DNA from 4 places in the Micromonospora sp. NPDC005305 genome. Region 3 is predicted to be linked to each of the others. Evidence: riboswitches for the same ligand, from Rfam matches in the RefSeq annotation. Region 3 holds a riboswitch; each other region holds the start of a gene.

The links. A riboswitch is a leader RNA that binds a small molecule or an ion and turns the genes downstream of it on or off. The one in region 3 is predicted to bind cyclic di-AMP.
Region 1: linked by a shared signal. The riboswitch ahead of ABZS80_RS04695 (NlpC/P60 family protein) and the one ahead of ABZS80_RS16710 (C39 family peptidase) in region 3 are both predicted to bind cyclic di-AMP.
Region 2: linked by a shared signal. The riboswitch ahead of ABZS80_RS18790 (hypothetical protein) and the one ahead of ABZS80_RS16710 (C39 family peptidase) in region 3 are both predicted to bind cyclic di-AMP.
Region 4: linked by a shared signal. The riboswitch ahead of ABZS80_RS20865 (hypothetical protein) and the one ahead of ABZS80_RS16710 (C39 family peptidase) in region 3 are both predicted to bind cyclic di-AMP.

The regions. Positions count from the first base shown of each region.
Region 1 is NZ_JBEXGL010000002.1:317,207-324,209, forward strand. Features, by position in the region: gene ABZS80_RS04665 (MFS transporter) at 1-406, opposite strand, end outside; gene ABZS80_RS04670 (winged helix-turn-helix domain-containing protein) at 406-981, opposite strand; tRNA gene ABZS80_RS04675 (tRNA-Gly) at 1,275-1,348, opposite strand; gene ABZS80_RS04680 (zinc metalloprotease) at 1,573-2,556, shown strand; gene ABZS80_RS04685 (pyridoxamine 5'-phosphate oxidase family protein) at 2,645-3,190, opposite strand; gene dcd (dCTP deaminase) at 3,269-3,847, shown strand; gene ABZS80_RS04695 (NlpC/P60 family protein) at 3,919-4,956, opposite strand; cyclic di-AMP (ydaO/yuaA leader) riboswitch at 4,970-5,105, opposite strand; gene ABZS80_RS04700 (peptidoglycan recognition family protein) at 5,347-7,003, shown strand, end outside.
Region 2 is NZ_JBEXGL010000010.1:109,652-116,654, reverse strand. Features, by position in the region: gene ABZS80_RS18820 (CsbD family protein) at 1-71, opposite strand, end outside; gene ABZS80_RS18815 (heavy metal translocating P-type ATPase) at 145-2,394, opposite strand; gene ABZS80_RS18810 (hypothetical protein) at 2,409-3,389, opposite strand; gene ABZS80_RS18805 (heavy-metal-associated domain-containing protein) at 3,425-3,634, opposite strand; gene ABZS80_RS18800 (metal-sensitive transcriptional regulator) at 3,738-4,037, shown strand; gene ABZS80_RS18795 (YibE/F family protein) at 4,103-5,428, shown strand; cyclic di-AMP (ydaO/yuaA leader) riboswitch at 5,583-5,714, shown strand; gene ABZS80_RS18790 (hypothetical protein) at 5,718-6,737, shown strand; gene ABZS80_RS18785 (carbonic anhydrase) at 6,805-7,003, opposite strand, start outside.
Region 3 is NZ_JBEXGL010000008.1:260,003-267,005, forward strand. Features, by position in the region: gene ABZS80_RS16700 (CDP-glycerol glycerophosphotransferase family protein) at 1-197, shown strand, start outside; gene ABZS80_RS16705 (alpha/beta fold hydrolase) at 206-958, opposite strand; gene ABZS80_RS16710 (C39 family peptidase) at 1,063-1,905, opposite strand; cyclic di-AMP (ydaO/yuaA leader) riboswitch at 2,104-2,246, opposite strand; gene ABZS80_RS16715 (hypothetical protein) at 2,562-3,338, opposite strand; gene ABZS80_RS16720 (hypothetical protein) at 3,501-3,905, opposite strand; gene ABZS80_RS16725 (acyltransferase) at 4,046-5,215, opposite strand; gene ABZS80_RS16730 (alpha-ketoglutarate-dependent dioxygenase AlkB) at 5,308-5,946, shown strand; gene ABZS80_RS16735 (solute carrier family 23 protein) at 6,041-7,003, shown strand, end outside.
Region 4 is NZ_JBEXGL010000012.1:64,783-71,785, reverse strand. Features, by position in the region: gene ABZS80_RS20875 (AAA family ATPase) at 1-1,659, shown strand, start outside; gene ABZS80_RS20870 (cation diffusion facilitator family transporter) at 1,750-2,664, shown strand; cyclic di-AMP (ydaO/yuaA leader) riboswitch at 2,808-2,939, shown strand; gene ABZS80_RS20865 (hypothetical protein) at 2,944-4,026, shown strand; gene ABZS80_RS20860 (hypothetical protein) at 4,143-4,652, shown strand; gene ABZS80_RS20855 (SRPBCC family protein) at 4,735-5,187, opposite strand; gene ABZS80_RS20850 (STAS domain-containing protein) at 5,315-5,674, opposite strand; gene ABZS80_RS20845 (hypothetical protein) at 6,112-6,516, shown strand; gene ABZS80_RS20840 (BON domain-containing protein) at 6,719-7,003, shown strand, end outside.

The DNA.
Region 1 (7,003 bases), on a different contig from region 3:
TCTCGTCGGTGCCCCGTGTCGGGCCGAGGAGGTCGGCCAGGATGAGCCGCTGCGAGGAGACGTAGGGAGCGGTGAACGCACCGAGACTGAACGAGACCGCCAGCAGGGCCGGCAGGCTCAGCCACCCCGTCTGATGCAGCAGCGGGATCAGCGCCATCAGCGGTACGCGCGCCGCGTCGCAGATCAGCATGGTGCGCCGCACACCGAGCCGGGCCACGACCTTGCCGCTGGGTAGGCCCAGTGTCGCGACGCCGAGGAACTCTACGGCCAGGACCGCGCTCATCTTCGCCGGCGAGCCGGTGGTCACCAGGACGAACCACGGCAGCGCCAGGAGGGTGAGCCAGGAGCCGAAGGTGGACAGCAGCTTCGCGACGAACAGAGCGAGTAGTCCCGGTGTGTGCAGCATCAGCTTGGACCGTCGTCCGTGGGGACGGCGTATCCGAAGAAGGCGACGCGGCGGGCGTTCGCCGTGCGGGGTCGTGTGGCGGCGGTGTACTCGCCGATGAGGGCTTTGATGCGCTCGGTTACCTCTACGAGTTCGTCGGGGTCGAGGTAGCCGATGTCTTCGCCGACCCAGGCCGCTTCCTGCCAGGCGGTGTCGAAGTCGTCCTGGTGGCGTTGGTATGAGTCCAGGGCGGCGAGCCGCTGGGCGATGAACTGCTCTCGCAGCGCCCGGGAGGCGGCGGCGAACTCCGGTGACCCGTCACCGGTTGCTGACCAGGTGATCCCTCGGCTGGTTGCTCGCCACGGCCGTTCGCGTCCTTCAGCCAGGTCGGGTGCGGGCTCGACGAGGCCCCACTTGGCCAGCTGGCCGACGTGATAGCTGATGGATGCCGTGGACTCGCCGGTCCGATCGGCCAGCTTTCGCCCGGAGGCCGGACCGTCGACGGTGAGCAGTTCGAGAAGCTTGAGCCGGATGGGATGGGCGAGCGCGCGCAGCGCCTGCGGGTCGGTGAGTTGCTTCTTCTGACCGGACGACATTGACCCAACATAGCTTGGCCAACACTTCTTGGCCAAGCTATGTCTTTGACGTATCACCGAACCAACCTCGGAGGCGGATCGGGTCCTCGCCCAGGCGGTGAGCGCCGCGGTGGAGGCGGAACGGAAGAAAGCCAGAAGGCGGTGGCCGGCACCTCGGACAAACCGAAGGCCAAGGGCAAGAAGGCGGGCAAGAAGCGTGCCTAGTGGCCCGTGGATGGACCATCGGGTGCTCCTGGGCGGAGGAACGCCGAAGGCCCTGGCTGGAACTCGCGTCCCGACCAGGGCCTCGATCGTGGAGCGGGTGACGGGAATCGAACCCGCACTGTCAGCTTGGGAAGCTGATGTTCTGCCATTGAACTACACCCGCAGGCGGCACCACTGTACAGGAGGTCACCACCTCCCTGCACCCAGGCACCCCCGCAGCCGCCGATGCATCGACCGAGCGCGACGCTCCCCGGACTACCAGCAGGAAGTTTCCCCACGGCAACATATGGTCGTTCTCAAATCCTTCGATCGGATGTAACGTCTCCTCCACGTTCTCCGACCGGGCGTGACATACCCCCTGTCATGCCCGCAGAAAGAGGTGGGCCCATGGGACTTCGTCCCAACCTGCTGACCCGGCGTACCGCCGGCGTCGCGTCGACGACCCTCGCGCTGCTGCTCAGCACCGCCGCCGTAGGCGTCGTCCCCGCAGCTTCGGCCTTCTCGGCCGCCCCGTCCGGCTCCTGCGCCGAGCCGGCCGACGTCCACTCGGACGCGCGGGTGAAGAAGGGCGGACACGCCAAGCTGGACCCGAACGAGCTGACCGCCAAGCAGGTCCGCGAGCGCGACGCCGACCTCACGGCGGCCCTGCGTGAGCGGGCGAACTTCCGCGTCGGCGCCGGAGCGACCCCGCTGGCGACCGTGACCATCCCCGTCGTGGTTCACGTCATCCAGCGGGACAGCACCCGGGCCGGCGGCAACATCCCGGACTCGATGGTGACCCAGCAGATCGCCGTGCTGAACAACGCGTACAGCGGTGGCACCGGTGGCGCCGCGACCGCCTTCAGCTTCCAGCTGACCAAGGTGCACCACGTCACCAACGCCGCCTGGTACCCGATCGTCGAGGGCTCTTCCGCCGAGCGCTCCATGAAGACCTCGCTGCGCGAGGGCGGCAAGAACACGCTCAACCTCTACCTGGGCGAGCTGAGCGACGACCTGCTCGGTTGGGCCACCTTCCCGCAGCGCAAGCTGAACAGCATGGACGGTGTGGTCGCGCTGAGCGAGTCGCTGCCGGGTGGCACCGCGACCAACTACAACCAGGGCGACACCGGCACCCACGAGGTCGGCCACTGGCTGAACCTCTACCACACCTTCCAGGGCGGCTGCTCGGGCTCGGGTGACAGCGTCTCCGACACTCCGGCCGAGGCCTCACCGGCCTACGAGTGCCCGACCGGTCGCGACACCTGCACCGCCACGGGCAAGGACCCGATCACCAACTTCATGGACTACACCTACGACTCGTGCATGTACCAGTTCACCGCTGGTCAGGCGAGCCGCATGCTGACCGCCTGGAACGCCTACCGCGCGGCCTGACCGCCACGCAGCGCACGCCGGCGCCGGTCCCGTCCTCGGACGGGGCCGGCGCCGGCTCTGTTCGGGCAGGAGCCCCTCGGGTACGAAGTCAGGCCGCCGGGCGGCGGGTGTCGAAGCCGTGCCGGCCGCGCCGGCCTTCCGGGGCGAGCGGGTCACGCCGGGCCGGGGCGTTGGCCCGCGGGTCGAGCCAGACGCGCACCTCGGGCCGGCCGGTGCCGGGGCGGGCCACCTGGTCGCGCCGGGTCAGCATCGCCACCTCGACGGTGAACTCGAACAGCCGCCAGTCGCCCTGTGGCGCGGCCCGGCCGATCCGGGCCACCCGGGCGACGGTCGCCGGGTCGGTCACCGGGTGGGCGCGGCCGGCCACGTAGGCCTCGTCGTCGCTCTCCTCCGGCGGGAAGGAGTGCAGCGCGTAGCGGCCGTCGCGTTCGAGGTCGCGGCGCTTGGGCGAGTCGATGACGAAGCACCAGAGCCCGTCGTCGGTGATGACCGGGGACACCGGATGCACGCGCGGGCCGCCGTCGGCGCGGACCGTGGCGAGGTAGCCGAAACCCGGGCCGTACTGCTGCAACAGGAGGCGGATCTCGTCGGCGAGTCGGGGCTCGTCGGCGGCGAATTCGGACCAGGAAGCCATGCGGACATTCTATCGAACAGGTGTACGAAGATGTAGTGCGACACGCAGGTCACCCGTACCGGTCGCTATGGTGTTCCGATGCTGCTCTCCGACCGCGACCTGGTCTCCGAGATCAAGGCGGGCACGCTCGCGCTGGAGCCCTTCGAGCCCACGCTGGTGCAACCGTCCAGCATCGACGTACGTCTGGACCGGCTGTTCCGGGTCTTCAACAACCATCTCTACACCCACATCGACCCGTCCGTGCAGCAGGACGAGCTCACCTCGATGGTGGAGGTGCCCGAGGGTCAGCCGTTCGTGCTGCACCCGGGCGAGTTCGTGCTCGCCTCCACGCTGGAGGTGATCTCGCTGGGCGACCAGCTCGCCGGGCGCCTGGAGGGCAAGAGCTCCCTGGGCCGGCTCGGTCTGCTCACCCACTCGACCGCGGGCTTCATCGACCCGGGCTTCTCCGGTCACGTCACGCTGGAGCTGTCCAACGTGGCGAACCTGCCGATCACGCTCTGGCCGGGCATGAAGATCGGCCAGCTGTGCATCTTCCGGCTCTCCTCGCCGGCCGAGCACCCGTACGGCTCGGCGGTGTACGGCTCGCGCTACCAGGGCCAGCGGGGCCCGACCCCGAGCCGCTCCTGGCAGAACTGGCGCACCTGGCCAACCCGCTGAAGCACCGAGCGACTGTTAGGAGGGGTCCCTTCCTCTACCGGAGGCGTTAAGAAGGGGCCCCTCCTTACCACTCAGCCCGGGCGGCCGTAGCTGTTGATCTGGCCGTCGTCGACGCGCTTCATCGTGATCGGCTTGCCGGACTGGGAGGCGTGCACCACCCAGCCGTCACCCACGTACATGCCGACGTGGTGCAGGTCGCTGTAGTAGAAGACGAGGTCACCGGCGCGCAGTTCGCTCCGGCTCACCCGCCGGGTCACGTCGTGCTGCTGCCGGGCGTTGTGCGGCAGCGAGACGCCGGCCTTCGCCCAGGCCGCCATGGTGAGGCCCGAGCAGTCGAAGTGGTCCGGGCCGGCGGCGCCCCAGACGTAGATCTTGCCGATCTGGGCGCAGGCGAACTTGACCGCGGTGCCGGCCGGACCGCCGGGGTAGCCGGCGGGGCAGGGCGCGGGTCGCAGCGGGCCACCGCCGCCGTTGCCGTAGACCTTGAGGCGCAGCTTCTGGAGCTTGACGATCTCGGCGTCGATCTGCTTCTTCTTGGCCGCGAGCTGGGCCTCGGTGCGCGACAGCTCGGTGATCATCTCGTCCAGCGGCTGCTTCTTGGCGGCCAACTGGTCGCGCAGCTCGGCGACGGCGCGCACCTGTTCCTGCTGGCGGTTCGCGAAGCGGTCGAGCAGGGCGAGGCCGTCGACCAGCTCGCTCGGGGAGCGGCTGCCCAGCAGCGCGTTGACGGTGGAGAGGTTGTTGTCGCCCTTGTAGGCGTCGGCGGCGAGCCCGCCCACCTGACCGAGGGCGGCGTCCACCCGGGCCTGGAGCGGGGCGATCTGCTTGCCCAGCGCGGCGGCCTGCTTCCGCTTGGCGGCGAGCTGCTCGCGGGTGGCGTTGACCTGTTCGATGATCGGTTCGAGCTTGTTCCAGTCCTGGTCGATCTGGCGCTCGATCTCGGCTACCGACGGTTCGGCGTGTGCCGCCGTGGCGCCGCCGGTCAGGACGACGGCGGTGCCCGCCAGGGCGGCGAGGGCGGTGGTGAAACGGGACCAGCGGGAACGCGGCACCGCCGTCGACCGGTCGACCGACCGGACCGACGGTGGCCGCGGGGCATGGTGTGCCACCGGGCTTCCGTACTCCTTCTTCCTGGCCGCCTACCGGGTTAGCTGACGGGTTCGGGCGGGAAGGGAGGCGCCCTACCGCAGTGGCTGCGGATTCACCCCAGGTACCTGGGTCCCCGGCTCGCCCGGAGGCGACTCGGCGGTGTCGGACCGTCACCACCCGGGTTGGACGGTGAAGCTCGCGGCCGACGATTGACCAGAGTAGAGAGCACCGTTATCGTTCCGCAACCCGAGACGCCGTGACACTCCGTACCCGAAAGATTCTTTCAGCGGAGATTACCTCTCGGAAAGGTATTGACCCGGACCGTGCGCGGGGCGAGGGTGGGGACGCAGTGACCCCCATCCCTGTCTGGAGGTTCGATGCACCTCTCACCCCCACCGTCGGGCAGACGGATGCTGCTGGCAGCAGCCGTCGCGGCAGCCACCGCACTGGTGGCAACCGGCCCGGTGGCCGCCCAACCGCTCAGCGCCCAACCCAGCACCGACCGTCAGGACCAGTATGCCGCCGCCGCGGCGGAGTACGGCGTGCCGCAGAGCGTCCTGCTCGGCGTCTCGTACCTGGAGTCGCGCTGGGACACCCACCCGGGCCAGCCGAGCACCAGCGGCGGCTACGGCCCGATGCACCTCACCGACGCCCAGCACGTCCTCGCGACCCCGGCCAGCGGCCACGTCGACGAGGACGAGGACCCGCGGGGCGACGACTCGCGCCCGCTCACCCTCGACCCGGCCACCGCGGCCGCACCGGCGGAGGACGTGCTCCCGCAGGCGTCCCTGCAGACGCTCGACGCCGCCGCGGCGCTCACCGGCCTCGCCGAGGAGACGCTACGCACCGACGCGGCCGCGAACATCCGGGGCGGGGCGGCGCTGCTCGCCTCGTACCAGAAGCAGTTGGGCTCGCCGGTCGGCGCCGCCACCGACCCGGCGGCCTGGTACGGCGCGGTGGCCCGCTACTCCGGCGCGGACACCGAGGACGCGGCGGCGGCCTTCGCCGACGAGGTCTACGACCAGCTCGGCCTCGGCGCTGCGCGGACCACCGACGACGGCCAGCGGGTGACCCTGGCCGCCACCGCGGTGAAGCCGGACCAGTCGGGGCTGCACCGGCTCGGGCTGCGCCGCGCCGAGCGGCCGGACGGCCTGGAGTGCCCGGTCCGGCTGGCCTGTGAGTGGATTCCCGCCCCCTACGAGCAGCTCAGCGCGGACCCGGGCGACTACGGCAACCACGACCTCGGCAACCGGCCGGCCCAGCAGAAGATCGAATACATCGTCATCCACGACACCGAGGGCTACTTCGGCCCGAGCGTCGACCTGGTGAAGCGGGCCGACTACCTGGGCTGGCACTACACGCTGCGCTCGGTGGACGGCTACGTCGCCCAGCACATCAAGGCCAAGGACGTCGGCTGGCACGCCGGCAACTGGTACGTCAACGCCAAGTCCATCGGCCTGGAGCACGAGGGCTTCGCCGGGCACGGCACCTGGTACACCGAGGCGATGTACCGGGCCTCGGCCAAGCTGGTCCGCCACCTGGCGCTGAAGTTCCAGATCCCGCTGGACCGGCAGCACATCATCGGCCACGACAACGTCCCGGGCACCGTCGCCTCGACCGTGCGTGGCATGCACTGGGACCCGGGCCCGTACTGGGACTGGTCGCACTACTTCGACCTCATGAAGGCGCCGTTCCGGTCCCTCGGGAACGCGCACACCGGCCTGGTCACCATCGACCCGGACTTCGCCACCAACCAGCCCGCCTTCGTCGGTTGCAACCAGCAGCCGCCGGGCGTCCCGAAGCCCACCCCGCCGGCCGCGCCGTGCCCGCTGCGCGGCTCGTCGGCGGTGGTCCTGCGCACCGCGCCGAGCGCGACCGCCCCGCTGGTCAACGACTTCGGGCTGCGGCCGGACGGCACGCCGGACACGATGTACATCTCCGACCACGGCGCCCGCGCCTCGGCCGGTCAGACGTACGCCGTGGCGGACGTGCAGGGTGACTGGACGGCGATCTGGTACCTCGGCCAGAAGGCCTGGTTCCTCAACCCGGCCTCGGCGCCCACGGCCA
Region 2 (7,003 bases), on a different contig from region 3:
CGGCCGACGCCCTCCTTCACCTTGCCGGCGGTGTTCTCGGTCGCGTTGCCGATCTTGTCGTCGATGCCCATGGGAACCTCCACTCAGCAGTTTTCCGTGACGTCAGGCAAGTACCCCGGGTTCCGCCGTGCGAATCCCCGGCCGTCAGCCGACCGGGCGGAAGCGCCGAAGCCGGAGGCTGTTCGCGACCACGAAGACCGACGAGAAGGCCATCGCCGCGCCGGCGATCATCGGGTTGAGCAGGCCCGCGGCGGCCAGCGGCAGGGCGGCCACGTTGTAGGCGAAGGCCCAGAACAGGTTGCCCTTGATGATCGCGAGGGTCCGCCGGGAGAGCCGGATGGCGTCGACGGCGGCCGTCAGGTCGCCCCGCACCAGTGTCAGGTCGGACGCCTCGATGGCCACGTCGGTGCCGGTGCCCATGGCCAGCCCCAGGTCGGCCTGGGCCAGCGCGGCGGCGTCGTTGATCCCGTCGCCGACCATGGCGACGGTCCGCCCCTCACCCTGGAGGCGCTCGACCACGGCCACCTTGTCGGCCGGCAGCACCTCGGCGATCACCTCGTCGATGCCGACCTCGGCGGCCACCGCCTTGGCCACGGTGGCGTTGTCGCCGGTGAGCAGCACCGGGGTGAGCCCCAGTTCGCGGAGCCGGGCGACGGCCGCCGCGCTGGTCGGCTTCACGGCGTCGGCCACCGCGAGGACGCCGCGGGCCCGGCCGTCCCAGCCGGCCAGGACCGCCGTCCGGCCGGCGGCCTCCGCGCCGGCGACCGCCCGCACGACCTCCTCGGGTACGTCGAGACCGCGCTCGCGCAGCAGCCGGAGCCGCCCGACCACCACCTCCCGGCCGTCGACCGTGCCGGTCACGCCGAGGCCCTCGGCGTTGGCGAAGCCGGTCACCGCGGGCAGCGGGCCCGCCTCGGCAGCCCCGTCGGCGACGGCGCGGGCGATCGGGTGCTCGGAGGCCCCCTCCAGCGCGCCGGCGAGCCGGAGCAGGTCGGCCGCGTCCTCGCCCCCGGCGGGCAGCACGTCGACAAGCGTCATCTTCCCGGTGGTGACGGTGCCGGTCTTGTCCAGCACGACGGTGTCGACCTGGCGGGTGGACTCCAGCACCTCCGGCCCCTTGATCAGGATGCCGAGCTGGGCGCCCCGCCCGGTGCCGACCAGCAACGCGGTCGGTGTGGCGAGCCCCAGCGCGCAGGGGCAGGCGATGATCAGCACCGCCACGGCGGCGGTGAAGGCGGCGGTCGTGCCGCCCCCGGTGCCGAGCCACCAGCCCAGCGTGCCGGCGGCCAGGGCGATCACGATCGGCACGAAGACACCGGAGATCCGGTCGGCGAGCCGCTGCACGGCCGCCTTGCCGGTCTGCGCCTGCTCCACGAGCCTCGCCATCTGCGCGAGCTGGGTGTCGCCGCCGACCCGGGTGGCCCGGACGACCAGCCGGCCGCCGGCGTTGACGGTGGCGCCCACCACGGCGTCGCCCGGCGCGACCTCGACCGGCACGGACTCGCCGGTGAGCATGCTGGCGTCGACCGCCGACGTCCCCTCGGCGACCACGCCGTCCGTGGCGACCTTCTCACCCGGGCGGACCACGAACCGGTCGCCGACCGCGAGCTGGTCCACCGGGATCCGGGTCTCCTGCCCGCCGCGCAGCACCGCGACGTCCTTGGCGCCCAGCTCCAGCAGGGCGCGCAGGGCGGCGCCCGCGGTGCGCTTGGACCGGGCCTCGAAGTAGCGGCCGGCGAGGATGAACACGGTCACCCCGGCCGCCGCCTCCAGGTAGATGTTGCCGGCCCCGTCGGTGCGGGTGATGTCGAAGCGGAACGGGTGGGTCATCCCGGGCATGCCGGCGTCGCCGAGGAAGAGCGCCCAGAGCGACCAGCCGAACGCGGCGAGGGTGCCGAGCGAGACCAGCGTGTCCATGGTCGCCGCGCCGTGCCGCAGGTTGATCCACGCGGCCCGGTGGAACGGCAGGCCGCCGTAGACCACGACGGGGGCGGCCAGGGTCAGCGACAGCCACTGCCAGTAGTCGAACTGCCAGGCCGGCACCATGGCCAGCACGATCACCGGCACGGTCAGCACGACCGACACCCACAACCGGGTACGCAGCCCGCGCAGCTCGTCCACCGGCCCGGCGGTCGCCTCGGCGGCCTGCGCGGGCGGTGGCGGGACGACGGCCGTGTAGCCGGTCTTCTCCACGGTGGCGATCAGGTCGGCCGGGGTGACCTCGTCGGCGTACCGGACGGTGGCCTTCTCGGTGGCGTAGTTGACCGTGGCCTCGACGCCGTCCATCCGGTTGAGCTTCTTCTCGATCCGGGCGGCGCAGGAGGCGCAGGTCATGCCGCCGATCGCCAGCTCGATCAGGTTCGGCGCGACCGGCAGGGACCGGGCGGATGTCATCTCGTCACCTCCGGTCAGCTGTGCCCGTGCCCCGGGGCGCCGTGGTCGGCGTCCGGGGTCGGTGCGGTCGTGGGGGCCGGCGCGGCGGGCGCCGGCGTGGCCTGGTCCCCGGCCAGCACGGTGAACTCCGCGGTGTGCACCGCGTCGCCGTGCCGGAAGTCCAGGTAGAGACGGTACGCGCCGGAGGAGGGCACCTCGGCGGCGAAGGTGACCGCCGGCCCGGCCGGGGTCCGCCCGTCGCCGGGCGCGCCCTCCGGGTGCACGTGCAGGTACGCCAGGTCGCCCTGGCGCAGTGCCACCAGGTGCCCGTAGGCCCCGAGGTAGGGCTGGAGGTCGGTGACGGGCCGGCCGTCCCGGCTGACGGTCAGGGTGAGCCGGCTGGTCCGGCCGGGCTGCGGGGCCCCGGTGAGGGTGACGGTGTAGCCGTCGACCGTGGTGCTGGTCACCGGCGCCGGCAGCGGCCGGTGCTCCAGCGCGCCCGGGACGGTGACGTCGACCCCGAGGGTGAGCGGCTCGCCGCCGGTCGGGGTGAAGTCGGCGAACGCCCGCCAGACGCCGGGCCCGGCGAGCGGCGAGGCGACCCGCCAGGTGCCGTCGGCGGCCAGTTCCGGGTGGACGTGCCGGAAGCCGGAGAGGTCGCGGCGGGCGACGATCAGGTGCATGCGCTTGTCGTGCGCCACGTCGTAGCGGGTGACCGGCCGGCCGTCCGGGCCGGTGATCCGGAAGGCGAACTCGCCCGCGGGGGCGGTCACCGGCTGAAGCGTGTAGCCGCGGTCGGAGACGAGCAGCCCGCCGGGCAGGTGGGCGGTGGCGGTGGCCGCGTGGCCCCCGTCACCGTGGTCGGTTCCGCCGGGGTCGTGGCCGGCGTCGGTGGCGTCGTGGCGGGTCTCGGCGGCGGGGGTGACGGGGCCGGCCAGGTGGCCGACCCCGTACGCCGTGCCGAACACCGCCGCGAGCCCGAGGGCGAAGCCGCTCAGCTTCGTCGCCGTGTTCATCGGGGCACCTCGGTTCCTTCGGGTCGGCGGACCCGTCACGCCCCGGCGAGGTCGTAACCGGCCTCGTCGACGGCGGCGCGGACGGTGTCCGTGTCCAACGGGCTCTGACTGGTGACGGTGACCCGGCCGGAGGCCAGGTCGACCTGGACGTCGGTGACGCCCGGCAGCGCGCTCACCTCGGTGCTGACCGAGTTGACGCAGTGCCCGCAGGTCATGCCCTGCACCTGGTACGTGGTGGTGACCATCGCGCTTCTTCCCTTCCGCCGCTGTCGTTACCGTTACCCGGTGTGGGTATCGGCCACGGGAGGACCGTACCATACCCCCGAGGGGTACGCTATCCTCGACGTCATGACCGCACCGACGACCCCGACCCGGGGCTACACCGCCAGCAAGGACCAGCTCCTCGCGCGGCTCCGCCGTATCGAGGGCCAGGTCCGCGGCATCGAGAAGATGGTCGAGGACGACCGCTACTGCATCGACGTGCTGACCCAGATCTCCGCCATCCAGGCCGCGCTGGACAAGGTCGGCCTCGGCCTGCTCGACGGGCACGCCCGGCACTGCATGCACGACGGCGCCGCCGAGGGCCGCGCCGACGAGATGGCCACCGAGATGATGGCCGCCGTGGGCCGCCTCATGAAGCGGGGCTGACCGGGCCGGGTGAACCCGCCGGCCGCGTGCCACGTGTCCCGTTGCGAACCGTTGGGAGAAACGCCATGGGCGCCGACCACACCCGTCCCGCTCCGCCCGCCCCGCCGCGGGTCCGGCGGATCCTGGTCGCGACGGTGGTGCCGCTCTTCCTGATCACCGTCGTCGCGGCGCTGGTGCTCTGGCCCCGGCAGGACCGGGAACCGACGGACGCGCCCGCGCTGCCCCGCTACCACGGCACGGTGACCCGGGTGGTGACCGAGCCCTGCCCGCCGACCCCGGAGGCACCGGAGGGTGGCCCCGGCGGGTCCGCCGGCCCGTGCGGGACGGTGACCGTCGCCGCCGAGCAGGGCCCGAACGCCGGCCGGCAGGTCGAGACGCCGGTGCCCGCCGGCCCCGGGGCGCCCCGGGTCGAGGTCGGCGACAAGGTGATCCTGGTCGAGCTGACCGACCCGGCCGATCCGGCCGTGAAGACCTACGACATCGCCGAGCACCGGCGCGGCACCCCGCTGGCGTGGTTGGCGGTGCTGTTCGCCGTGGCGATCGTGGCGTTCGGCCGCTGGCGCGGGCTGGCCGCGCTCGGCGGGCTGGTCGCGAGCTTCGCCATCCTGCTCGGGTTCGTGCTGCCCGGGATCGGCGCGGGCCAGCCGCCGCTGCTGGTGGCGATCGTCGGCGCCGCGCTGATCATGTTCGTGGTGCTCTACCTGACCCACGGGATCACCGCGCAGACCTCGGTGGCCGTGCTCGGCACGCTCGGCAGCCTGGTGCTGACCGGCGTGCTCGGCACCCTGGCCACCGCCGCCACCCACCTGACCGGCTTCGGCAGCGAGGACGCGACCACCCTGTCGATGTTCCAGCGCGACGTGGACCTGCACGGCCTGCTGCTGGCCGGCATCGTCATCGGCTCGCTCGGCGTGCTGGACGACGTCACCGTCACCCAGGCCGCCACGGTCACCGAGCTGGCCCACGCCAACCCGGCGCTCTCCCGACGCCAGCTCTACCGGGCCGCCACCCGGGTGGGCCGGGCGCACATCGCCTCCACGGTCAACACCATCGTGCTGGCGTACGCGGGCGCCTCGCTGCCGCTGCTGCTCCTGCTCGTCGCCGACTCCCGGCCGGTGAGCCAGATCCTCACCAGCGAGTTCCTGGCCCAGGAGATCGTCCGCAGCGCGGTGGCCACGCTCGGCCTGATCGCCGCCGTACCGCTGACCACCGGACTGGCCGCGGTGGTCACCACCGCCGGGCGGCGCGGGACCACCGCGGGCCCGGCCGACCCGCCCGCGCCACGGCCGCCGGTCGCGCGGGACGAGGCGCTGGAGGCCCTCGGTGGGGCGCCGGACCGGCGCTCCGGTGGGTGGTCCGGCGGTGACAGGAGCACGGAGGCCGCATGGTGACACTCCGCAGCGTGATGACAGATGTCAAACGCGATCCTGGTCACGCTGGGCGAGGACGAATTCTCGCTATTGGTCGGCTTCCGGACGTAGAACCCGGGGAGGACTCTCGGGTAACCTCGCTGCCGGTCACCGCCGAAGGCGCGCACCGGCGCCAGCGGTGCCGCCGCCCAATCGCCCGCGGGCGAGCCGGGGAACCAGGTACATGGGGTGAATCCGCGCGAGCGGTAGGGGCCACTTCCGTCCCGAACCCGTCAGCTAACCCGGTCGGCGGCCGACGGAAGGGAACACTGTGACGGCACCCCTGCGCCGCTGGCTGACCCCCGTGGTGGCTGCGCTGGCCGCGCTCACCGTGCTGGTGGGGCCGACCCCGGCGACGGCCGCTCCGAGCACCCCCACCCCCTCGGGGCACTCCGACGAAGACGACGACCCCCTCATCACCGAGGCCATCGACACCGCCAACCGGGCCTACCTCCAGGCCAAGTCGAAGCTGGACACGTCGCGCAAGCGCCAACTCCAGCTCGCCCTCGAGGTGAAGGCGGCACAGAGCGAGCTCGACGCGCTGAGCCCGCAGGTGGCCCAGATCGCGGCCCAGTCCTACCGGACCGGCCGGATGGGCGCCATGGCCATGCTGATGGAGAGCAACACGCCCGACTCGTTCGTCCGGCGGGCGGCCGCCCTCGACGAGCTGAACCTGCTGAACGCGCAGAAGCTCGGCGCCATCAACGCCGCGAAGACCCGCGCCGAGCAGGCCAAGATCGCGCTCGACGTCGAGGTGCGCGAGCAGGAGAAGCAGAAGAACGCGATGGCCCGCGAGAAGGCCGAGACGGAGAAGGCGCTGAAGCTGGTCGGTGGGATCGGCTTCACCGGTGGCCTGGTCTCGGCCACCTCGCCGGTCGCCCGCGTCGGCCCGGGCCGGACCTCCGACGGCGACTGGAAGCCGGAGTCGTGCAGCGAGAACGACCCCACCACCTCGGGCTGCGTCACCCCGCGCACGCTGCACGCGTACAAGGAGGTCAAGCGGGCCGGCTTCAACCGCTTCGTGGGCTGCCACCGGAACGGCGGGCCGTTCGAGCACCCGAAGGGCCGGGCCTGCGACTGGTCGTTGCAGAAGAGCGGCTTCTCCTCCTGGCGCACCAAGGACCAGCGGATGTACGGCAACAACGTCGCCGCCTTCCTCATCCGCAACGCGGACCGGCTGGGCATCTACTACGTGATCTGGAACCGGCAGATCTGGTTCCCGGCCACCGGCTGGAAGTCCTACAGCGGGCCCTCGGACCACACCGACCACGTGCACATGTCGCTGCTCTGACGACGTACACCGAAAGGGGCCGGCCCGCGACACGCGGGCCGGCCCCTTCGACGTTTTCCGACGGCCGTCAGTTGGCGAGCGCCGGGTCCGCGGGCGCGGCCGGTGCGGGCACCTGGGCGGCCGGCGTGCCGGCCGGGGCCTGGGCCACCCTGCGCACCTCGCCCGCGCTGAGCCGGTACGACAGGCCGACCACCGCGCACCGCCCGGCGACCACCTCGTCGGCGAGGACGGCGGACCGGGCCAGCAGCGCCTCCACGGTCTGCGCG
Region 3 (7,003 bases):
ACGACGTGCTGACCGGGTTGCTGGACACCGACCCGAAGGCCGCGGCGCGCTGGGCCACCCGGGCCCGCTACCTGGGCGACTTCCCGCCCGAGTCGTACGCCGAGGTGTTCCTCGACGCCGCCCGCCGGCAGCTCGCGCCGGCCGGGAGCGCACCCGCCCCGCGGCGGGGCTCGCCGCTCCCCTCCCCCGCCGCCTGACCCGCCGGTCAGAGGTACGCGTCGAGCAGGGCGAGCACCGCCGCCGGGTCCTCGACGTGCGCGTTGTGGCCCAGGCCGGGCAGGGTGGCGACCGGGACGCCCAGTTCCTTGAGCTGCGCGTCGGTCACCATCGGGTCCTGCTCGCCACGGGCCAGCAGCACGGGGACGTCGACGGCGGCGAGCAGCGCCGGCAGCCGAGGTTCCCCCACCGCGAAGGCGGCCGGGTCCATGGCCAGCCGCCACCGGCCGTCCTCGCGGCGCAGCCCCGCCTCCACCACGGGGTGGTCGGGGGCGAACAGCCCGGCCAGCCCGGAGACCCGCAGGTAGCGGCGGGCCGCCTCGTCCCGGGTGGCGAACCAGGTCACCGGGCGGGCGGCCAGCTCGCGGGCCTTCTCCAAATCGGTCGGGGACCAGACGGCCTTGATGCCGAGCCCGACCACCGCGTCGACGGGCAGGCGGCGGGACCGCGCGGCCAGCGCCAGCGCCACCACCCCGCCGAGCGAGTGGCCGAGCAGCACGAGCCGGTCGCGGGGGCCCAGCCGCTCGGCCACCGGGCCCAGTCCCTCGACCACCCGCCGGGCCAGGGCGTCGAAGGAGTATTCCGGCAGCGGGGGCGACCAGCCGTGCCCGGCCAGGTCCGGGGCGAGCCAGCGCCCCGCCCAGTGGCGCTCCAGCAGCGGCGCCCAGGGCAGCCACACCTCACCGGTGGCGCCCATGCCGTGCAGCAACAGCAGATGGCGGGTACCCGTCGCGTCGCCCATAGGGCGCAGTGTGCCACCGGACGGACACGACGCGCGAGAGCAGCCGGCACGACGACGTCGGGCACCGGCTCGGTGGAGCCGGTGCCCGACGGGAAGAGGTGCGATCAGGCGGAGTAGCCGCGCGTGGCCGCCCAGTTCGCCAGGTCGATGGTGCTGACCCAGTACGCGGGCAGCGCCGGGTTCGCCGAGTCGGCGATCCGGACGGTCCGGCCGCCGTTCTTGTAGCCGACCACCGCGATGTAGTGGCCGCCCGGGAAGGAGTGCCAGCCACCGTCGGTGTCGGTGGCGTCGCCGGCCACGTTGACCACCACGCCCCGGCCGTCGGTGATCGCCTTGACCACGTCCGCCTGGAGCTGGTCCATCTCGGCCGGGCTCGCCGAGCCGCCGAACATGTGGGTCCGGTACGGGTTGCCCTTGACCATCTGGTTCAGGCCCCGGGTGGTGTCCTCGGCCGAGTTGGTGCCGCTCTCGGTGGTGCCGAGCGGGCCGGCCATCGCTTCCTGGGTGGTCTCGACGCCGCTCGCGCTGAGCGCGTTCCGGACCGCGGCCGGGCCGCAGTTCCAGTACTGGTTCTGCGCCTCGTAGTCGTAGTCGAGGACCTTGGTCGACGGCGGCTTCGGCTTCGCCTTCCGGGTGGTGTCCGGGTCGGTGGTGGCCTTGGCCGCGGCCTTCGCGGCCGACGGCGACGCGCTCGGCGAGACGGACGGCGCCGGGAGGGCGGCCCGGGCCTCGCCCCGGCTGGCGACCTCACCGAGCCGCGAGCCCAGCTCGGCGACCGCGGCGGTGTTCTCCTGGTGGACCGGGTCCTCGTCGGTCGCGGTGAGGGCGGTGCCGGCGCCGCCGGCCAGCACGAGCGCCGCGGCCGAGCCGGCGATGATCTGGTACGGGCGCTCGGTCACGAGACGCCGCAGCTGACGCTTCAGGTGATGCTTCACGGGTTCCTCCACGGGAGCGTGCGCGGCACACCGGCCCGACGCGCGGAGGAACTCACGCGCGCTGGCGGGGCGGGTCGCCGCGGAAGGGGAGCGCCCGGGGGGCCGGGCGGTTGGGGCGGTAGCCGGGTCCGCTCGCCGTCAGGCGAGCGCCGGCACCACGATGCCGTGGAGGCGGGGGGACGAGCGGGGGGTGGTGAGCACGAGGAATGGCACTCCTTCCGTGGCCGCCGCCCGGGTTAGCTGACGGATTCGGGCGGGAAGTACGCCCTACCACGGGCCGTGGGCCCGCGGATTCACCCCGGTGTTGCTGTGGGTCCCCGGTTCGTGAGAACACGATTAGGCGGGTCGGCGCGGCGTCGCCACTTGCGATCGGAAACCGCTCCGGACGCGCCGACACTACCGGTGGGTATGCAGCCTGCCAAGTGCTCCCACCTGCGCAAACCTCGTGCAGGACTACGGATATCGGAACAGTTGGTCACTCACTTCGCTCAATGGGACGAGCAGTTACGGCGGCGCCGCGCGGCGGAAAGCGGACATCCGGTGGCGACCGAGCCGGAATTGCGGCGATCGATCGCCCCCCGTGCCCCCGATGACCGTTTCCGGAAGGCCGGTGACCGGACTCACCAAATTCGGATAACGATTCGGCCGACCCGGTTTGGTCTGGGGGGTCAGGCCGGGCGGGGTGCCGCCGTGGCGCGAGCTGCCGCTGACGGCACGGCGGAGGGCGCCGGGACCGGGGTCCGCGCCGCGGTGGCCCGGTCGGCGGGAGTGGGCCGGAGGGCCCCGGTGGCGGCGTACGCCTCCGCGGACAGGGTTCGCGCCGCCTCGGCGGCCAGCTCGGCGTCCCGCCAGGCTCGCCGCTCCCGCTCGGCGGCCGCCGCCCACACCGCCCGGCGGCTCTCGCGTACCGCCCGGGCCAGGACGATCTCCTGCTCGGCCGGGTGCCGGCGCGGGTCCCACCCGTTGCGGTGGGCCAGCACGTCGGCGAGCTGCCGGGCGCTCAGGTCACCGCGCCAGTGCGCCGTCATCGCGGCGTGGTGCAGCCAGCGCTCCCGGGCCGCGTACTCGGCCGGTGTCCGCGGGGTCTGCGGCGCGGGCAGGGCGGCGGCCGTGGCGAAGCGGCGGGCGGCGCCCTCCGCCTCGTCGTACGCCCGCCAGGCCCGTTCGGCCTCGTCCTGGGCGGTGAGCCACTGCTCCCGGCGCCGCCGGGCGGTCTGCCCGGCACCGGCGGCGGCCACCGCCACCTCGTCGGCGTAGCGGCGCAGGTCGGCCCGGCGGGCGGCCTCCTGGGCGGCCGGGTCGGGGACCGGATCGGAGGCGCCCTCCCGCTCCGGGCGGGCGACCAGCACGGCGAGCAGGCCCAGGGCGAGCAGGAGCAGGGCCGACCAGATCGCGGCGGCCTCGGGGACCTCGGTCAGGAAGTGGTAGAGAACGGTCTGCGGCATGGTCGGCGCCTCACGGGAGAGAACGTGGTGGAGAGGTGTCCGCACGGTCCGCGGAAGGCGGCGGGCGCAGCGGCAGCGGGTGCCGCCGGCCGCCTGCGGGGCGGGTGCGGGGGTGAGGTTCGGTGCGTGCGGCGGGCACGGGCCGACGGCCCGCGGGCGGGGTCAGCGGACGGGCGGGGCCCGGGACCCGACGGTGGCCGGAACCAGCCCGGTCAGGACGAGCGCGAAGCCCTGCCCGGCACCGGCGATGGCGGCAACGCCGCCCGTGAACTCCGGTCCGGCAGTGGTAGCGGTGGTTCCGCTGGTGCGGTCCTGCTCCGTCGCCGCGCCGGCGATGGTCCGGTCGACCGCGGCCCTCAGGTGCTGCCCGGCCGCGGCCCCGGCCTGTGGGGGCGGGCCCTCGACGGAGGCCACCACGGTGGGCGCCACCGGCGCGGTCGCGGCCCCGCCGAGCGGCAGCGTCGCCGCGCCGAACGAGCAGGCGACGAGCACGGCCAGGGTGGCCAGCGTCCGGGCGGTCCAGCGCGCCACCCACCACACGGGACAGGTGAGCGCGATCGGCAGCACGGGTACAAACTACCGCCGATGACGCCACATCGCACCGCCGGCGGGCGTGTCGCGCCGCCGCACCGGAGATGAGGCACCGGCCAGGGTGGACAGGAGGCGGACGGACCGGGGCGGGCCGCGCCGAGGGGAGCGCGCCCGGCTCAGCCCGGGTCGCGCCGCCCGGCGTACTCGACGGGCCGTGTCGGGGTGTCGGGGGCCGCGCGCGGGGCGGGGATCCGCGGCGCCGGCGCGCGACGGGCCCGGCGTGGCGGGCCGAGGCGGCGCATCATGGGCATCTCCACCCAGCGGTGCAGGGCCGCCGCGAGCAGGAGGTTGAGCAGCAGGAAGGCGAGCACCACGAGCGGGCCCCACCAGCCGCCCAGGCCGGTGCCCCAGTCGCCGGTGAGTCGCAGCACGGTCCTCATGACCAGCACGTGGACCAGGTAGAAGGCGAAGGAGACCTCGCCGAGCCACACCATCGTGCGGGACCGCCACGGCGTGGGCCGGCCCCGCACGTCGGCGTCCGCCGCCGCGGTGATGACCAGCAGGTAGGCGGCCGCGAGCAGGGCCGCCCAGTACTCGGCGCGGATCCACAGCGCGGCGACCACCCAGGTGGCGACGAAGAGCAGGCTGGCCACGGTCAGGTTCGGCCCGCGCCAGCGGCCCCGGCGCAGCAGCTCGGCGGCCGCCACACCCAGCCAGAACTCGAAGGAGCGGGTGACCGGGAAGATCTGGGTGAACCACCAGCGGTTCTCCTCGGGCACCAGGAGCTGCGCGGGCCAGAGGGCCAGGATGAGCAGCGGCACGGCGACCACGACCGCCCACAGCGCGCCGGTGCGGGCCCGGCGCAGCCACGGCAGCACCAGCGGCAGGCAGAGATAGAAGGCCAGCTCACAGGAGAGCGACCAGCTCACGTTGTTGACGCTGTAGAAGTAGCCGTCGAGGGGGATCCAGGCCTGCAGCAGGAAGAGGTTGCCGACCGCGGCCCACGGGGCGACCGGGTCGGCGAACCAGAACGCGACGGCCAGCGCCACCGCGAAGGTCACCAGGTGGTTCGGGTAGATCTTGGCGAGCCGGCGGCGCAGGAAGGTCCGCCGGAGCTCGCCGTCCCGGTACGACCAGACCAGCACGAATCCACTGAGGATGAAGAAGAACTCCACCCCGGAGAGACCGAGGCTGAACGCCTTGCCCACCAGGACCTTCAGGTCGGGCTGGGCGATGATCCCCATGGTGCCGACGTGGAAGGCGAAGACCAGCAGGGCGGCGACCCACCGCAGCCCGGTCAACGACGGCAGGCGGGTGGCGCGGGTGGCGGCCGGGGCACTCGTCACGCCGGGCACCCTACCCGGCGCCCGAGGTCGCGACCCCGACCGCTGCCACCAACCCTCGTACGCCTGTTCGAGTGCGAGGTAGGATCGGCGGCGTGTCCGACGTCGCGTACCAGCCCTCGATGCTCGACTTCGCCGCGCAGGGTCCCACCCTGGGCCCGCTCGCCGGCCGGGTGCGCCGGCACGAGCTGAGCCGGGGCGCCTGGGTCGACCACCTGCCCGGCTGGGTGGCCGGCTCCGACGCGGTGCTCGACACGCTGCTGCACGAGGTGCCGTGGCGGGCCGAACGCCGCACCATGTACGACGCCGAGGTCGACGTCCCCCGCCTGCTCTGCTGGTACGCCGCCGGCCGGCAACTGCCCCACCCGGTGCTCACCACTGCGCGCGACACGCTCACCCGGCACTACGCGGCCGAGCTGGGCGAGCCCTTCGTGACGGCCGGGATGTGCCTCTACCGGGACGGCCGGGACAGCGTGGCCTGGCACGGCGACACCCTGGGCCGCTCCGCGCACACCGACACCCTGGTGGCCATCGTCTCGTTCGGCTCGCCCCGGCCGCTGCTGCTGCGCCCCCGGGGCGGCAGGGGGACCAGCCTGCGTTTCCCGCTCGGCCACGGCGACCTGGTGGTGATGGGCGGGTCCTGCCAGCGCACCTGGGAGCACGCCGTCCCGAAGACCGCCCGGCCGGTCGGCCCCCGGGTCAGCGTCCAGTTCCGCCCCGCCGGGGTGGCCTGACGCCGAGCCGGGCCCGAGCACGGGCCGGCGCCGTGCTAGAAACAACTCTCAGGGTCGATCACGCCCCCGTCACCTGACGACGCGAAGGGCTGCCATGACCCCGTCCCCCACCTCCCGCTGGTCCCCCTGGACCCTGCACGGCGACGGCCGCTCCGTCACACCCGGCGACGTGGTCCACCCCGGCGAGCGGCTGTCCTGGCCGCGCACGGTCGGGGTCGGCGTGCAGCACGTGGTCGCCATGTTCGGCGCCACCTTCACGGTGCCGCTGATCACCGGCTTCCCGCCGGCCACCACGCTCTTCTTCTCCGGGCTGGGCACGCTGCTGTTCCTGCTGATCACCGGCAACCGGCTGCCCTCGTACCTGGGGTCGTCGTTCGCCTTCATCGCCCCGGTGCTGGCCGCGAAGACCGACGGCGGCATCGGCGCGGCGCTCGGCGGCATCGTGGTGGCCGGCGTCGCGCTGGCGCTGGTCGGCGTGGTGGTGCAACTGGCCGGGGCGCGCTGGATCAACGCCCTCATGCCGCCGGTGGTGACCGGCGCCATCGTGGCCCTGATCGGGCTCAACCTCGCCCCGGTGGCCTGGGACGGCGGCGGCAGCGGCACCGGCGTCAAGGCCCAGCCGCTGATCGCGGTGATCACCTTGGCCGCGATCCTGGTCACCACGGTGCTCTTCCGCGGCTTCCTGGCCCGGCTGTCCATCCTGCTCGGCGTCGTGGTCGGCTGGGTGCTGGCGGCGCTGCTCGGCCGGCTCGACCCGGCGGCGGTCACCACGCTGAAGGAGGCCGCCTGGGTGGGCCTGCCGCAGTTCCACGCCCCGAGCTTCGGCCTGCGCGCCGTGGTGCTGGTCATCCCCGTGATCCTGGTGCTGATCGCGGAGAACGCCGGGCACGTCAAGGCGGTCGCCGCGATGACCGGGCGGAACCTGGACCGGGACATGGGGCGCGCGTTCCTCGGCGACGGCATCGCCACCGTGCTGGCCGGCTCCGGCGGCGGCTCCGGCACCACCACGTACGCGGAGAACATCGGCGTGATGGCGGCGACCCGGGTGTATTCGACG
Region 4 (7,003 bases), on a different contig from region 3:
CCGCCGGAGATGGCGGTGGTCGGTGACGGCGCGCTGCTGGCGACCCTGTCCCGGGCCACCGGCCACGGCATGCGGGACATCGTGGCCACCATCCAGCGGGAGCAGGACGAGGCGATCCGCTCCCCGGGCAGCGGGGTCACGATCGTCTTCGGCGGCCCGGGCACCGGCAAGACGGCGGTGGCCCTGCACCGGGCCGCGTACCTGCTCTATTCCGACCGCGCCCGGTACGCCGGCGGCGGCATCCTGGTGGTCGGCCCGTCGAGCGTGTTCGTCCAGTACATCGCCTCGGTGCTCCCCTCGCTCGGCGAGGAGACGGCCACCCTGCACTCGCTGGGTTCCCTCTTCCCCGGCGTGTCGGCGACCCGGACCGACCCGCCCGAGGTGGCCGCCGTGAAGGGGTCGCTGCGGATGCGGCGGGTGCTGGAGCGGGCGGTCCGGGACGCGGTGCCCGACTCCCCCGGCGAGCTGCGCCTGCTCTACCGGGGTGAGCTGCTCCGGCTGGAGCGGGCCGAGCTGGACGCCGTCCGGGACCGGACGCTGTCCCGCGGCGCGCGCCGCAACGAGGTGCGCCGGTCGGCCTTCGACGCGGTCCTCGCCGCGCTCTGGGCGCAGGCCCGCAAGCTGCCCATCGGCCGGCTGCCGGAGCAGCCCGCGTTCGAGGACGAGATCATCGAGCGGCCGGAGTTCCGGGAGTTCCTCAAGGCCTGGTGGCCGCGGCTGCACCCGCGCCACGTGCTGGGCTGGCTGGCCCGCCCGGAGCGGCTGCGCCGGTACGCCGGCGGCATCCTGTCCGGCGCCGAGATCCGGCTGCTGACCGGGGCGTACCGGAGCCTGGACGGCGAGGGGCCGACGATCGCCGACGTGGCGCTGCTGGACGAGCTGGACGCGCTGCTCGGCCGACCGGTGCAGCGGGCGAGGCCGAAGCGGGACCCGTTCCTGCTGGCCGGCGGCGTCCGCGAGCTGAGCACGGCCGCCGACCGGCAGCGGGCCGCCCGGGCCGCGGCCCGGGAGCGCCCGGAGGACTACCGCGACTACGCCCACGTGGTGGTCGACGAGTCGCAGGACGTCTCGCCGATGCAGTGGCGGATGGTCGGCCGGCGCGGCCGGCTGGCCTCCTGGACCGTGGTGGGCGACCCGGCGCAGACCGCCTGGACCGGCGACCCGCAGGAGCTGGCCCGGGCCCGCGACCAGGCGCTGGGCCGGCGCCGCCGGCACCGGTACGAGCTGACCACCAACTACCGCAACTCGGCGGAGATCTTCGCCGTGGCGGCCGCGGAGATCCGCCGCGTACACCCGGACCTCGCCCTGCCCACCGCGGTCCGTTCGACCGGGGTGGCGCCCGTCGAGCGGACGGTGCCGGCCGCCGACCTGCCCGCCGCCACCGCGGCCGCGGCGCGCGCGCTGCTGGCGGAGGTCGAGGGCACGGTGGGCGTGATCACGCCGGTGCCGCGCCGGGACGAGGTGGCCGGCTGGCTGGGCGACCTGGGCGGCCGGCTCCAGGTGGTGACCAGCCTCCAGGCCAAGGGCATGGAGTACGACGGGGTGGTGCTGGTCGCGCCGAGCGAGATCCGGGCCGATCCGGGGTCGGGCGTCCGCACGCTCTACGTGGCGCTCTCCCGGGCCACCCAGCGGCTCACCACACTCGACCCGGTCGGGTGACGGCGGCGCCGCACCCGGCTGTCACTTGCACATATAGCGATGTGAGCATAGATTGAGCCCGGCCGGGGCGGTGGACGAGAGGGTGTGGGCGTGGGCGCAGGTCATGACCACAGCGGCGCGGTGGCCAACGCGGCGCAGCGTCACCGTGGTCGGCTCTGGGGCGCGTTCGCGCTGCTCACCGCCCTGATGGTGGTCGAGGCGGTGGCCGCCTTCGCCACCGGCTCGCTGGCCCTGCTCTCCGACGCCGGGCACATGTTCACCGACGTCCTCGGCATCGGCATGGCGCTCGCCGCGATCACCGCCACCCGGCACGCCGACACCGACCCGCAGCGCACCTTCGGCCTCTACCGGCTGGAGGTGCTGGCCGCGCTGGCCAACGCGGTGCTGCTCGGCGCCGTGGCCGTCTACGTCCTGGTCGAGGCGGTACGCCGGTTCGGCGAGCCGCCGGAGGTGCTGGCCGGGCCGATGCTCGCCGTGGCGGTGCTCGGCCTGCTCGCCAACATCGCCGCCTTCGCGCTGCTGCGCGCCGGCGCCGAGGAGAGCATCAACCTGCGCGGGGCCTACCTGGAGGTGCTGGGCGACCTGCTCGGCTCCCTCGGCGTGATCGGCGCGGCCCTGGTCATCGCGGTCACCGACTGGTGGTGGGCCGACCCGCTGGTCGCCGTGGCGATCGGGCTGTTCATCCTGCCGCGCACCTGGCGGCTCGGTCGGGCCGCGGTCCGGATCCTCGTGCAGGCCGCCCCGGAGCACCTCCAGGTGACCGCGGTGCATGACCGGCTGGCCGCGGTGCCCGGCGTCGCCGAGGTGCACGACCTGCACGTCTGGACGCTCACCTCGGGCATGGAGGTGGCCTCGGCGCACCTCACCATGACGCCCGGCGCCGAGGTCGGCGAGGTGCTGACGGCCGCCCGGGCCGCGCTGCACGAGGACTTCTCGATCGATCACGCCACGTTGCAGATCGAACCCGGAGCGTCCCCCGGGGCGTGCGGCGCGGTCGAGTGGTAATTAGGACAATCTTAAATCCAAGTGGCTATTGTGCACCTGTGCCGGTTTTGTCCGGGACACCGGCCCCCACCAGCGGAGCCGGCCCGGCACAGCGCCGGTAGGCTCGATCGCGGCCCCCGCCGGGCGGCGCCCGCCGGCGCCCGCGGTGGCCAGCGCCTAATCGCCCGCACGGGCGAGCCGGGGAACCACGTTCGTGGGGTGCATCCGCGTCAGCGGTAGGGATCTTCCGTCCCGAACCCGTCAGCTAACCCGGTCGGCGGTTGACGGAAGGACACGTGAATGCCCCCAGTGGCACCTGTACGACGGACGGCCGCCCGGTTGGCGGCCCTGCTCGTCGCGACGCTCACCCTCGGCGTCGTGACCGCGCCGGTCTCCCCGGCCTCCGCGGCTCCGGCGACTTCCCCCGCCGGCCTGCTCGCCGCCGCCGCACCCGGCGACGACGAGGGCGGCACCCCGGCACTGCGCGCCCAGCTCGACGCGGCCAGCAAGGGCTGGCTGGACGCACGCACCGCACTGAACCGCTCGGTGACCCGGCAACAGCAGCTCACCGCCCAGCTCAAGACGGTCAACGACGAGTTGACCGTCCGGGACGCCAAGGTCGGCGAGATCGCCGGGGTCGCGTACCGGTCCGGGCGGCTGGGCACGGCCGCGGCGCTGCTCGGCAGCACCAGCCCCGAGGGCTTCATGGACCGCGCGGCGGCGCTGGAGCAGGTGGCCGCGCACGAGGACCGCGCCCTCCGCGACCTCATCGACACCCGGGACGAGGCGACCCGCACCCAGGCCGCGCTCACCGGTGAGATCCAAGAGCAGCGCAAGCAGGTCGCCGTGATGGCCAAGCGCAAGCAGCAGGCCGAACGCGCCCTGGAGGTGGCGAACAACCGCGCGTCCGGCAGCACCGGCGGCGGCAGCGTGCAGGGCACCTCCTCGGCCAACGCCAAGCCGGCAAAGCGCAACGCCGACGGCTCCTGGCCGTCGGAGTCGTGCAGCGTCAACGACCCGACCCCCGCCGACGGCTGCATCACCCCGCGTACCCTGCACGCGCTCCAGCAGGCCAAGGCGGCCGGCTTCACCCGCTACGTCTCCTGCCACCGGCCCAGCGGCTCGGGCGAGCACCCGAAGGGGCGGGCCTGCGACTTCGCCGCGCAGAAGGGCGGCTTCGGCGGCGTGGCCACCGGCGGCGACAAGACGTACGGCAACAACCTGGCCGCCTACTTCATCCGCAACGCCGACGCGCTCGCCGTGCTCTACGTGATCTGGTTCAAGAGGATCTGGCTGCCCAGCAGCGGCTGGAAGTCGTACAGCGGGGGCAACGGCGACCCGTCCAGCGACCACACCAACCACGTGCACCTGTCGGTGTACTGATCCGCTCGGTGTACTGATCCGCGCCCCGGCGGCACCCGGCCTACGCCCCACGACGTACGCCGGGTGTCGCCGCGCGGCCCACGACGCGACGCCCGCGACGGCCGAGCATCGGTGGCATGACTCGACTCTCCCCCGCCGGACGCAAGGCCCTGCTCACCCTGCACCTGGTCACCTCGCTGGGGTGGCTCGGCGCCGACCTGGTGCTGCTGGCCCTCGGCGTGGCCGGGCTGCGCGGGGCCGACCCCGAGGTGGTCTACCCGGCCGCCGCGCTGCTGGTCACCTGGCTGTTCGCCCCGCTGAGCGTGCTCGTCTGGCTGGTCGGGCTCGCCAGCGCGCTGCTCACCCCGTGGGGGCTGCTGCGCTGGCGCTGGGTGCTGGTGAAGTTCGCCGTCACCACCGTGGTGCTCACGCTGGTGCTGCTCCTGCTCACCCCGCGGGTCCGGCACCTCGGTGAGCTGGCCGGGGCGGCCGACGACCACCTGCGGGTCGACCTGGTGGTCGCGCCGACCGCCTCCAGCACGCTGCTGCTCGTCGTGACGGTGCTGTCCACCTACAAGCCGTGGGGGCGCCTGCGGCCGGCCCGGCCGGCGGCCCGCCGACCGGTGGCCACGGGGCGGCGTGGCTGAGCCGGGCCGCCGCCGCGGCGGCATGGCCGAGCCAGCTCGGCGGCGTGGCTGAGCCCGGTCGCCCGCCGGCGGCGCGGCCGGGTCAGGGCAGCTGCCCCTCCAGGGTGGCGCCGAGCCGGCTGGCCAGGCCCAGGTGGGCCGCCCGGGCCTGCCGGAAGGCGTAGCCGAACAGCGGCGCCGGTGCGGAGAGGGTGATCTCCACGTCGATCCGCACCACCCCGTCGGGCTCGTCGCGCAGCCGGGTGTGGTTGCGCACCGTGGTGGCCGGCTGCTGCCGGGCCACGGTCACGACCTCGTCCTCGTTGGCGACCAGCACGTCCGCCTGGTAGGTGACCGGGAAGTGCAGCGGGCCGAGCGCCAGCCGGTCGGTGATCGCGTAGCTGGCCAGCGCCCCCGGGCGGGCCGGCAGCTGGCGGACCCGGACGATCAGCGGATGCAGCTCGCCCTGCCGGCTCAGGTCGCCGAGCAGGGCCACCGCGTGGGCCCTCGTGCACCGGGCCTGCACGGTGTAGCTGAAGCTGTCGCTGCTGAGCAAGCGGCACCCCCTCGCCGTCGTGGGTCCGCACGATCGTCCCGTACCGGAGCCGGGCTGGCAACGGGTCAAAAGTCGCCGGCCCGGGGGCAGGTCGGCGAGCTGGAGTGGATCAGCGGGAGGTGGGCGATCAGGCGCCGGGGAGCACCTGGGGGGTGCTGTCGGCGAACCAGGGCTCGGGCGCGCCGAAGAGGCCGAGCAGGCCGGTCACCCAGAGCTGCCGGTGCACGAATCGGCTCGGCTCGGTGACCACCAGCTTCACGCCGCTGACCTCGCAGGTCTGGAAGCCGGCGACCATGGCGCTGATGCCGACCGAGTCGATGAAGGTGACGAGCCGCATGTTGAGCTCGATCCGGGAGGGGCGGCCCTTGGCGAGCACCTCGGCGATCGCTTCCCGCACCTCGTACGCGGTGTCGACGTCGATCTCCCCTCGCGGGGCGATCTGGACCACACCACCCGGCAGCACCGACTTCACGATCGACAGGCTCACGCGAGCACCTCCACTCGCCCGTACGGGCGCCTCATCAGTACGCGGGCCGCGACCGAGAGTATTCCTCCGACGGCCTCGGTCGCCACCCCTCGGGATGAGCAATTCGCGTACTGGGCACACCTGGGCATCCCAATCCGGACCTTCGGGCTCCTATTTTCCCCGCGGCGCGGGGTCCCCACCGGTCGATCGGCCGGGTGGGCCCGGCCGATCCGCCGACCCAGGGTAGCGGGCGGGCGCACGCCCGGGTGGCACCCGCCCCCGGCGCGTTCGCGTGGTTCGTCCGGTGCCGCGCCGATCGGGCGCGACCCGGCCCGCGCCGGTGGGTTTGCGCCGGCTCCGGTGCGGGCACTGGCCCCGGTGAGCGAACCGTCACGCGCCGGATGACACCCGGAGTCCGATCTGGCCGCCGGACTTCGGCACCCCGAGGAGGTAACACGATGTTCGGATCCACCCTGCTGGACCGCCGCAGCAAGCCCGAGCGGGTCGCCGACCAGGCGTGGCAGCACCTGCTCTCCGCCGCCGGCTCCGCCGGCGACAGCGTGCGGGACGCCGCCCGGTCGGCCCGCCGCAACTCCTCCGGCCTCGCCGACGACGCCACCGACCTGGTCGGCTCCGCCGCCGAGGAGGCCCGCCGCCGGGCCAGCCTCGCCTTCGACGCGCTCGCCGGCCGCCGGCCGGCGCTGCCCTGGACGCTGCTGATCGCCGCGGCGCTGGCCGGCGCGGCGATCGGCTGGGCCGCCGGCACCGCCGCGCGGGCCGCCGGCAGCCGCGAGCGGGACGTCGACGAGATCGAGTTCGTCGACGTCGACCGTCCCAACTCCCCCGCCGGCCTGGACGGCTGAGCCCGGCACGCGACGGTGGCCGCCCCCCGGCGTCGGGGGCGGCCACCGCGCTGTTCGCGGCCAGGTGAGCGGCCCCGTGCAGATCGGCCCACCCGCATCGGGTGAGGGCGGGTCACCCGGGACGCGCGCAGGATCGGGGTTGCGGGACTCCGTGCCGGCGGAGCCCGGCGAACCGCGAACCGAGCCCCGGGAGGAAGCCACCATGGCCACCGCGACGACCACCCGCACCGACCAGGAGATCCAGTCCGCCGTTCTCGACGAGCTGACCTGGGAGCCCCGGGTACGCACCAACGAGATCGGGGTGACCGTCACCGAGGGGGTGGTGACGCTGGTCGGCTCCGTGGACAGCTACGCCAGGAAGTGGGCCGCCGAGCGGGCCGCCCACCGGGTGCCCCGGGTGCGGGCGGTCGCCAACGACATCGCCGTCCGGATCGCCACCTCGGCCGAGAAGAGCGACCCGGAGATCGCCACCGCGGCGAGCCGCGCC